2 regions of the Kitasatospora sp. NPDC023118 genome follow, and region 2 is predicted to be linked to the other one. Evidence: riboswitches for the same ligand, from Rfam matches in the RefSeq annotation. Region 2 holds a riboswitch; the other holds the start of a gene.
What was found. A riboswitch is a leader RNA that binds a small molecule or an ion and turns the genes downstream of it on or off. The one in region 2 is predicted to bind magnesium.

Region 1: it holds a riboswitch for magnesium, as region 2 does, so the genes downstream of both, ACZ3UD_RS11685 (NRAMP family divalent metal transporter) here and ACZ3UD_RS14640 (magnesium transporter MgtE N-terminal domain-containing protein) in region 2, are expected to answer to the same signal.

What each region holds. Positions count from the first base shown of each region.
Region 1 covers NZ_JBVHHW010000007.1:191,870-196,272, reverse strand. The annotation lists gene ACZ3UD_RS11700 (methylmalonyl-CoA mutase family protein) at 1-1,000, opposite strand, end outside; gene ACZ3UD_RS11695 (hypothetical protein) at 1,102-1,290, opposite strand; gene ACZ3UD_RS11690 (BlaI/MecI/CopY family transcriptional regulator) at 1,287-1,586, opposite strand; M-box (ykoK) riboswitch at 1,850-2,025, shown strand; gene ACZ3UD_RS11685 (NRAMP family divalent metal transporter) at 2,387-4,081, shown strand; gene ACZ3UD_RS11680 (MgtC/SapB family protein) at 4,185-4,403, shown strand, end outside.
Region 2 covers NZ_JBVHHW010000009.1:244,327-248,729, reverse strand. The annotation lists gene ACZ3UD_RS14650 (MFS transporter) at 1-142, shown strand, start outside; gene ACZ3UD_RS14645 (cysteine hydrolase family protein) at 203-802, shown strand; M-box (ykoK) riboswitch at 1,118-1,295, shown strand; gene ACZ3UD_RS14640 (magnesium transporter MgtE N-terminal domain-containing protein) at 1,603-2,970, shown strand; gene ACZ3UD_RS14635 (NRAMP family divalent metal transporter) at 2,967-4,280, shown strand.

The sequences.
Region 1 (4,403 bases), on a different contig from region 2:
TGGTGGTGCGCAGCATGTTCACCCACGGGTCGCGGGCGGTCATCATCACCCGGGAGGTGACGGCATGCTGGCGCTGCGCCGAGGACTTGGCGGAGGCGCCGGACACCTCGGCGACGCGGGCCCAAAGGCGGCGCGCGGCACGGAACTTGGCGATGGTCAGGAACTGGTCGGCGTCCGCGGCGTAGCGGAACTCCAGCTGGCCGAGCGCCTCGTCCACCGACAGCCCGGCGGCGGTCAGCGCGCGCAGGTAGGCGACGCCGGTGGCCAGCGAGCAGCCCAGCTCCTGGCCGGGGGAGGCGCCGGCCTCGTGGTACGGCAGGGCGTCGACGGTGAGGGCCCGGACGTTCGGGTGGTCGGCGGCGCAGCGGGCGGCCAGCGCGGTGGCCGCGGTGAGCAGCGCGTCGGTGCGGGCGGCGTCGCCGGTGCGGGCCTGGAGGCCGATCGGGTCGGCGCCGAGGTTGCCGGAGGCGGAGGCGGGGGAGATCTCGCGCTCCTCGTACAGCTTGAACAACTGCTCGGCGGCGTCGGCGAATTCGGGGCCGGCGTCGAGCGCCACGGCGGCCAGGTCCAGGTACACCCCGGCGAGCACCTCGGGCAGGGCCGTCACCGGCAGGCCCGCGGCGCCCAGCTCCAGCCAGAGCGAGCCGACGCCGTTCTCCAGGTCCGCGAGGACCGCCTCGTTGGTGCGCCGCCGGTCGGGGTCGGCGTGCCGCTGCCGGACGTCCCACCCGGCGACGGCGGAGCCCTGCGGCCGTCCGCCGCGGACGAACGGCGGGAAGCCGGGGTAGCCGGGCTCGGCCGAGCTGTCCTCGGCGGTGTACAGCGGGCGGGCGCGCAGGCCGTCCTGGAGTGCGGTGCTGAGCGCCCGCTCGGCGGCGGCGCCGTCCTCGGGCTGGGCACCGGACTTGCGCAGCACGCCCTCGACGAGCTGCTGCCACTGCTCACGGTGCGCGGCCGGGAACTCGGCAGCGAGGGGGAGCCCTTCGGGCGGGACCTTCATGTCCGCAGGTTAGCGCCCGTTTGCGTACCCGCAGGAGGGGCCATGTGTGTGACCTTGTTCTCGATTTGGCGAAGCCTTAGCACTCCGCTGGGTGACGAGTGTCAAGACGGGTGTGGCTCCAGCGCGTGGTGCGCGGCGAGCACCAGGGCGACGGTGAAGGAGGCCGTCAACACCAGCCTCAGCGCCGCGCCCAGGGCCGGACGGGCCTGGAGCCGGGTGGAGCCGGCCAGCCGGCGGGGCAGCAGGACGCCGGTCACGGCCAGGTAGAGGCCGAGCAGGGCGAGCGTCACTCGGTGTCCCGGGCCTTGACCTGTTCGAGGGCGGCGAGCAGGGCGGCGGCCTCGTCCCCGCTGATCCGGTCGACGAAGCGCAGTAGCGCGCCGGCCCGGTCCGGGGTGGTCTCCAGCGCCTGGTGCATCAGCTCGGCGGTGTACGCCTCGCGGGTGCAGGTCGGTTCGTACACCCAGGCGCGGCCGACCTTGTCCCGGCGCAGCCAGCCCTTGGTGTGCAGGATGTCGGCGACGGTGGTCACGGTGGTGTAAGCGACCGGCCGCTGCCGCTGGAGGTCGTCGACCACCTCGCGCACCGCGGCCGGACGGCCTCAGGACCAGAGCCGGTCTATGATCTCGGCCTCCAGATCGCCGAACCCCCGTAGCACCGCCGTGGTTTCCCTTGCCGAACCGACCGCCGGCGTCCTTCGCCCGCTGGAACGCGGCCCATGGTACGGCGAGCACCGGGCGCGAGAGGGCGGAGGCGGCGCGATTGGTCAAGGTTCTACAAAGGTGTCGAAGGTCGGCCGAAATGGTGAGCGGGCCGTCCGTGGCGGGTCTATGATTTTGGAGGTTTGAAAAGGCACCTCGTTCGGTGAGGCGTCTTCACGGACACAGGCCACTGACCCGACGACGTCGAGAGACGCCCAGGTTCAGGACAGGTCTTCCCGACTTAAGGGTTGACCCCAAGTGGCTTCCGGCCAACAGGCTGGACACGCCGTGGAGTGCCAAAGCTCTGACGAGTTGGGGTGTACCGGTCCATTCGGGGCTGGTGTGCTCCTTGCCGTGTCGTGATGCGGCGCACAGACGGTGCGCCCCCGGCCGGGAGGAGGCGAGAGACGTGGACTGCCCTAGTCCGGGCCACAGTTGCCCCTGCCCCCGCATGCTCTCGAACACCTCCGGCACGCGGTAACAACCTTCCCCGCGCGTTTCACCCGGCGCTTCGTCCTGCGCTCAACCCTGCCCGGACGCAAGCCGCCTGACGTACCGTCATGTCCGTACGGCCGCGCCGCCGCTCAGCGTCGCCGTGCGGAGGCGGTGCCGTGCGCCCGCAGGGAGGATCACCGCTGCGTGCCCCCTGTCGCCCTCTCAAGGAAGAGGGCAGGGAGGCCCCGCCATGACCAACGTGATGCTGGACCCGAAGGTCCCCACGGTCCCCACCGTTCCCGCCGCCACCCGCTCCGCCGTCCTCGACGACGCCCACGTCGGCGACATCAAGGGCGCGCTCGGCACCATCCGGCTCGACGACGCCACCCCCCGCCACGGGCTCTCCGCCCGGCTCAAGACCCTGCTCGCGATCATCGGGCCCGGCCTGATCGTGATGGTCGGCGACAACGACGCGGGCGCCTTCTCCACCTACGGCCAGGCCGGGCAGAACTACGGCACCCAGCTGCTCTGGACGCTGCTGATGCTGGTCCCGGTGCTGTACGTCAACCAGGAGATGGTGCTGCGCCTGGGCGCCGTCACCGGGGTCGGCCACGCGCGGTTGATCCTGGAGCGCTTCGGCAAGTTCTGGGGCGCGTTCAGCGTCATCGACCTGTTCCTGCTGAACGCGCTGACCCTGGTCACCGAGTTCATCGGCGTCACGCTGGCCGCCGGGTACCTGGGCCTGCCGAAGGCGGCCTCGGTGGTGCTGGCGGCGGCGATCATCATCGCCTCGGCCTTCACCGGCTCCTTCCAGCGCTTCGAGCGCGTCGCCATCACCCTGTGCGTGGGCTCGCTGCTGCTGGTGCCGATCTACTTCATGGTCCACCCCAAGACCTCGCAGATGGCCCACGACTTCGTGACGCCGACCCTGCCCGGCGGCTCCGGCCAGCTCGCGGCCGTGATGATGGTCATCATCTCCATCGTCGGCACCACCGTCGCCCCGTGGCAGCTGTTCTTCCAGCAGTCGTACGTCATCGACAAGCGGATCACCCCGCGTTTCATGAAGTACGAGAAGGTCGACCTGTGGATCGGGATCGTCGTGGTCATCGTCGGCGCGGCCGCGCTGATCGGCCTCACGGCGGCGGCCTTCGCGGGCACCGACGGCTTCGGTCAGTTCTCCGACGCGGCCGCCGTGGCCAAGGGCGTCGAGGACAAGGCCGGGCACCTGGCGGGCGTGCTGTTCGCCATCGCGCTGCTGGACGCCTCCATCATCGGCGCCTTCGCGGTGTCCCTGTCCACCGCCTACGCGATCGGCGACGTCTTCGGCATCAAGCACTCGCTGCACCGGGGCGTCAAGGGCGCCAAGGGCTTCTACGCGGTCTACGCCGGCCTGGTCGTGGTCGCAGCGGCTATCACCCTGCTGTCCACCGGCTACACCCAGGGCCTGATCACCCAGTTCGTCCAGGTGCTGGCCGGGGTGCTGCTGCCCTCCGCGACCGTCTTCCTGCTGCTGCTCTGCAACGACAAGGCGGTGCTCGGCCCGTGGGTCAATGGGCCCAGGACCAACGCCTTCACCTCGGCCGTGGTCGGCGTCCTGGTGATGCTGTCCATGATCCTGACAGCCTCGGTGGTCTGGCCGGACATCAGCTCGGACGCGATCCTGTGGATCATGTCCGGCTGCGGCGTGGCGGGCGTCCTGGTCGCCGGGTACTTCTTCACCTTCGGCCGCCGGGGCACCAAGGAGGACCTTCCCCCAGCCTCCGGCCGGGGGTGCCCCCATGACCGCACCGGCCGCGAGAACTGGCGGATGCCCCCGCTGGAAACCCTCGGCAAGCCGGTGATGTCCACCGCCCGCAAGATCGGCATGGGCGCCCTGCGCGCCTACCTGCTGCTCGCGATGATCATGGTCATCATCAAGATCTTCCAGACCGCCCTGGGCCACTGAGCCACCGAGCACGTCCCGCACGGACGGGTGGTGGACAGCGGCTCGCCACCCGTCCGTGCGCTTTCCCCGCGTTCCCCGTGATTCCTCTGGAGGAGGTGCCGTCGTGCACACCCTGACCACCGTCGAGTTCCTGGTCCGGCTCGCCACCGGCGTCGCCTGCGGCGCGCTGATCGGCGTCGAGCGCCAGTGGCGGGCCCGGATGGCCGGCCTGCGCACCAACGCCCTGGTCGCCGCCGGCGCCACCCTGTTCGTGCTCTACAGCGAGGCGGTCGGCGACACCGGCAGCCCCACCCGGGTCGCCTCGTACGTCGTCTCCGGCATC
Region 2 (4,403 bases):
CGGGTTGCTCGCCGACGCCACTGGCCCGCGCACCGCGCTCGCGGTCGCGGGGCTGCTCATCCTGGCCACCCCGTTCCTACTCCCCCGGCGCGACCAGACCTCGCAACCAGACCTCGCGGCACGAGCCGGAACTGTCGCGTAGCCCCTCATGAAGTCGCACCCCCGTATGAAGTCGCACCCCCGCATGAAGGAGAACACTCGCGTGAGCACCGCCCCCGCGCTGGACCCCGCGCACACCGCCCTGCTCGTCCTGGACTGCCAGCCCGCGGTCCTGGCCGTTCTGCCCGAGGGCGGGGGCCGCGAGGCCCTGCTCGATCGGGTGGAAGCGGCCGTCGCCGGCGTCCGCGCGGCGGGCGGCACCATCGCCCACGTCCGCGTCGGCTTCACCGAGGCCGACTGGGACGCGATCCCGGCCGCCAACAAGTCCTTCGGCCCGCTGGCCCAGCACCGTGCCATGCACCACGAGGACCCGGCCACCGCCGTGCACGAGCGCCTGGCTCCCCGGGACGGCGACATCGTCGTGCGCAAGACCCGCTACGGCGCCCTGTCCACCACCGACCTCGACCGACAGCTGCGCGAGCGCGGCATCACCACGCTGGTCGTCTCCGGCATCAGTACCGGCGGCGCCGTCCTGTCGACCGTCCTCGACGCGGCCGACCGCGATTACCGGCTCTACGTCCTGTCCGACGGCGTCGCGGACCCGGACCCGGCGGTCCACGACGTCCTGCTTCACCGGGTCCTCCCCTCCCGGGCCCACATCGTCGACACCGCCGAGCTGCCCGCACTGCTGCGGGCCGGCTGACCCGGAGGCGCGGGCGGGCCCGCGTGCAGGACTACCGGCAGATCGCCCTTCACCTGGGTGGCCGTCGACCCGGGCCCTACCAGGTGGGACCGCCTCGCGCTCCGAAGGACGTCGGGCCCGCGCGTCGGTCGGATTCCCCGTCACCGGGGCCCGGCCGCAAACCGGTTCGGCTCCCCGGCGGCCCGCGGGCCGAGGGGCAACAGTGCGCACCCGACCGTGCGCCGGGCGGCTCCCCCGCTGGTCAGGTCAGGGTCAAGCTCCGGTCAAGGATTGCGCTGGAAGGGCTACGGCGCCCTATCCTGGGGCGGATTTGAACAGACACCTCGTTCGGTGAGGCGTCTTCACGGACACAGGCCACTGATCCCACCCGTCGAGAGACGCTCCGGATCAGGACAGGTCTCCCCGGCTCAAGGGGTGACCCCAAGTGGCTTCCCGTCGGGATCGACAGGGACACGCCGTGGAGTGCCAAAGCTCTGACGAGTGGGGGTGCACCGGGCGGTGACGTCGGTCTCCCCTTGCCGTGCCGCCGCGACCTCGATGCGCGGCCGAGATCGGGAGGAGGCGTGATGGACGGAAGTCCTGGCCATAGTCAGCCCTTTCCGATGTCGTCCTCGCCGTCCTTCCGTCGTCCGAGGCGCCCGCTCCTTCCCTGACCGATCCGGTCCGCTCCGCCCTCCGGTCCGCTCCGGAGCGGGCGGCCCTGGCGCATGCCTGGAACCGGTTCGAGCGGTCAGCGTCGGCGGTGGCGCGCCGCCGGGCGGCCCGATGCCCCGTCCTGCCGGGGCGAGGGGGTCCCCACCATGGCTGCCACCACCCTGTTCAACTCCGCCACCGCCCGGCTGCGCGACCGCACCGTCGCCGCCGAGCGCCGTACCGCCGTCACCCGGACCGTCCGGTCCTCGGTGGTCTCCGTCGCCGGGCTGGTCGGAGGGCCGGTCGCCAACCAGGCCGGGGAAGAGGTGGGCCGGGTCGTCGACGTGGTCGCGCGCCTCTACGGCACGGAGCCGTACCCTCCGGTCACCGGGCTGATCATCCGCATAGGCCGCCGCCGCACCTTCATCGCCGCCGACGCCGTCGACCGGATCATGACGGGGCAGGTCCGGCTGCGCACCGCCTGTCTGGACCTGCGCGAGTTCAACCGCCGTCCCGGCGAGGTGCTGCTCGCCCGGGACGTGCTGGACCACCAGCTCGTCGACGTCGACGGCGTCCAGGTCACCCGTGCCGCCGACCTCTACCTGGCCCCGCTGGCCGCCCGTACCGTCCTGGTCGGGGTCGACGTCTCGCTGCCCACCCTGCTGCGCCGGCTCGGCCCGCGCCGCTGGCAGATCCGCCCCACCCCGGAGCGCGTCCTGGACTGGCAGTCCGTCGCCCCGTTCGGCGAGCAGGCCACCCACGGGCCGGCCGAGGTGCGGCTGCGCGCCTCCCGCTCCGCGCTGCACCGGCTGCGCCCGGCCGACCTCGCCGACATCCTGGAGGACCTCGGCCGGCATGAACGCCAGCAGCTGCTGGGCTGGTTGGAGCCGGAGCACGCCGCGGACGCGCTGGAGGAGATGGAGCCCGCCGAGCTGGAGAACCTGCTGCGCGAGGTGCCGCCCGAGCACGCCGCCCGGCTCGTCGACGAGATGGAGCCGGACGAGGCCGCCGACGCCCTGCGCGACCTCGCGCCCGGCGAGCGCGAGACCCTGCTGGCCCGGATGCCCGAGCCCGAGGCGGCCGAGCTGCGCTCCCTGCTCACCCACCGGGAGGGCACCGCCGGCGGCGCGATGACCACCCTGCTGGTCACCGCCGGCCCCGCGCACACCGTCGCCGAGGTACGGGCGGAGCTCGCCGCCCAGGCCGAGCACCGCACCGACATCGACGCGGTCACCGTGCTGGACGACCAGGGCCGGCTGCTCGCCGACATCCCGCTGTTCGACCTGGCGGTGGCCGAGGACACCTCGGTGATCGGCGACCTGGTCGCCTGGCTGGACCAGTTCGGCCCGCCGGTGACCGTCCGGCCCGACACCCGCCTCGCCGAGGCCGCCGACCAGCTGGTCGCGGCCCGGGCCACCTCCCTGCTCGTGGTCGACGACTCCGAGCGCCCCCTCGGCCGGGTCCTGGCCGACGACATCCTCGACTCGCTGCTGCCCGAGCGCGGGCGCCTGCACTTCCGGAGGCTCCTCAAGTGACCCGCGACCTCGACACCCTCGACACCGGTCCGGACGCCGCCGCCGCGCCGTCCGCCCCGGGGCGCCCCGGCCGCCGCAGGGGCCTGCGCCGGCTGGCCGCGATCGCGATGGTGGCCGGCCCCGGGCTGGTCGCCGCCAACGCCGGCAACGACGCCGCGGGCATCGCCACCTATGCCAGCGCCGGCTCCCAGTTCACCTACGGGACGCTGTTCTTCATGGTGCTGGTCACCGTCGCCCTGGTCATGGTGCAGGAGATGGCCGTCCGGCTCGGCGCCCACACCGGCAAGGGCCTGGGCGCGCTGATCCGCGAGCAGTTCAGCCTGCGCCTCACCGCCCTCGCGGTGTTCTGCCTGCTGCTGGCCAACACCGGTCTGGTGGTCAGCGAGTTCGCCGGGATCGGCGCCGCGTTCGAGCTGCTCGGCGTGCCCAAGTGGGCGGTCGTCCCGCCGTCCGCCGTGCTGCTCTGGTCGCTGGTGCTGTTCGGCTCCTACAAGTGGGCCGAGCGGATCTTCCTGGTGATGTCGCTGGCGTTCTTCGCCTACCCGGTCGCCATGGTCCTCGGCCACCCTGACTGGGGGCAGGTCGGCGAGCACCTGGTCGTCCCGCACCTGGAGCCCAGCAAGGACTTCATCCTGCTGGCCGTGGCCCTGATCGGCACCACCGTCAGCCCGTACATGCAGTTCTACGCCGCCGCCGGCGTGGTCGACCGCGGTGCCAAGCCCGCCGACTACAAGCTGATCCGGGCCGATGCCGTCCTCGGCGCGGTGTTCGCCTGTGTGATCAGCCTGACCATCATCATCGCCACCGCCGCCGCGATCGGCGGCACCGGCCCGCTGGAGTCCGCCGCGCAGGCCGCCGAGGCGCTCAAGCCCGTCGCCGGGCACAGCGCCGAGCTGCTCTTCGCCTTCGGGCTGCTGGGCGCCTCCGCCCTGGCCGGCGCGGTGGTGCCGCTCTCGGCGAGCTACGCCATCGGCGAGGCCGCCGGCGTCGAGCGCTCCGTCTCCCGCAGCTTCCGTGACGCCCCGCTGTTCCTCGGGGTGTTCACCGCGCAGATCGTCCTCGGCGCGGTCGTCGCGATGACCCCGGTGGACGTCATCCAGCTACTGATCGGCACCCAGGTCCTGCAGGGTCTGATCAGCCCGATCGTCCTGGTCTACCTCCTGGTCCTCACCAACCGCCGCTCCGTCCTCGGCGACGCGGCCAACACCCCCCGCTACCGCGTCGCCGCCACCGTCGTGGTGGTCGGGGTGGCCGTCATGTCGACGATCCTGCTCGTCCAGACCGTCCTCGGCTGGTTCGGCATCGGCTGATCCCCTCCCCGCGGGCCCGCTACGACGGCCCCCGATGACCGCTAGAAACCAGCGGTCATCGGGGGCCGTCGGTCATCGGGGCCGTCAGTCATCACCGCCCGCGGGAGAGGTGGCGGGCGATGA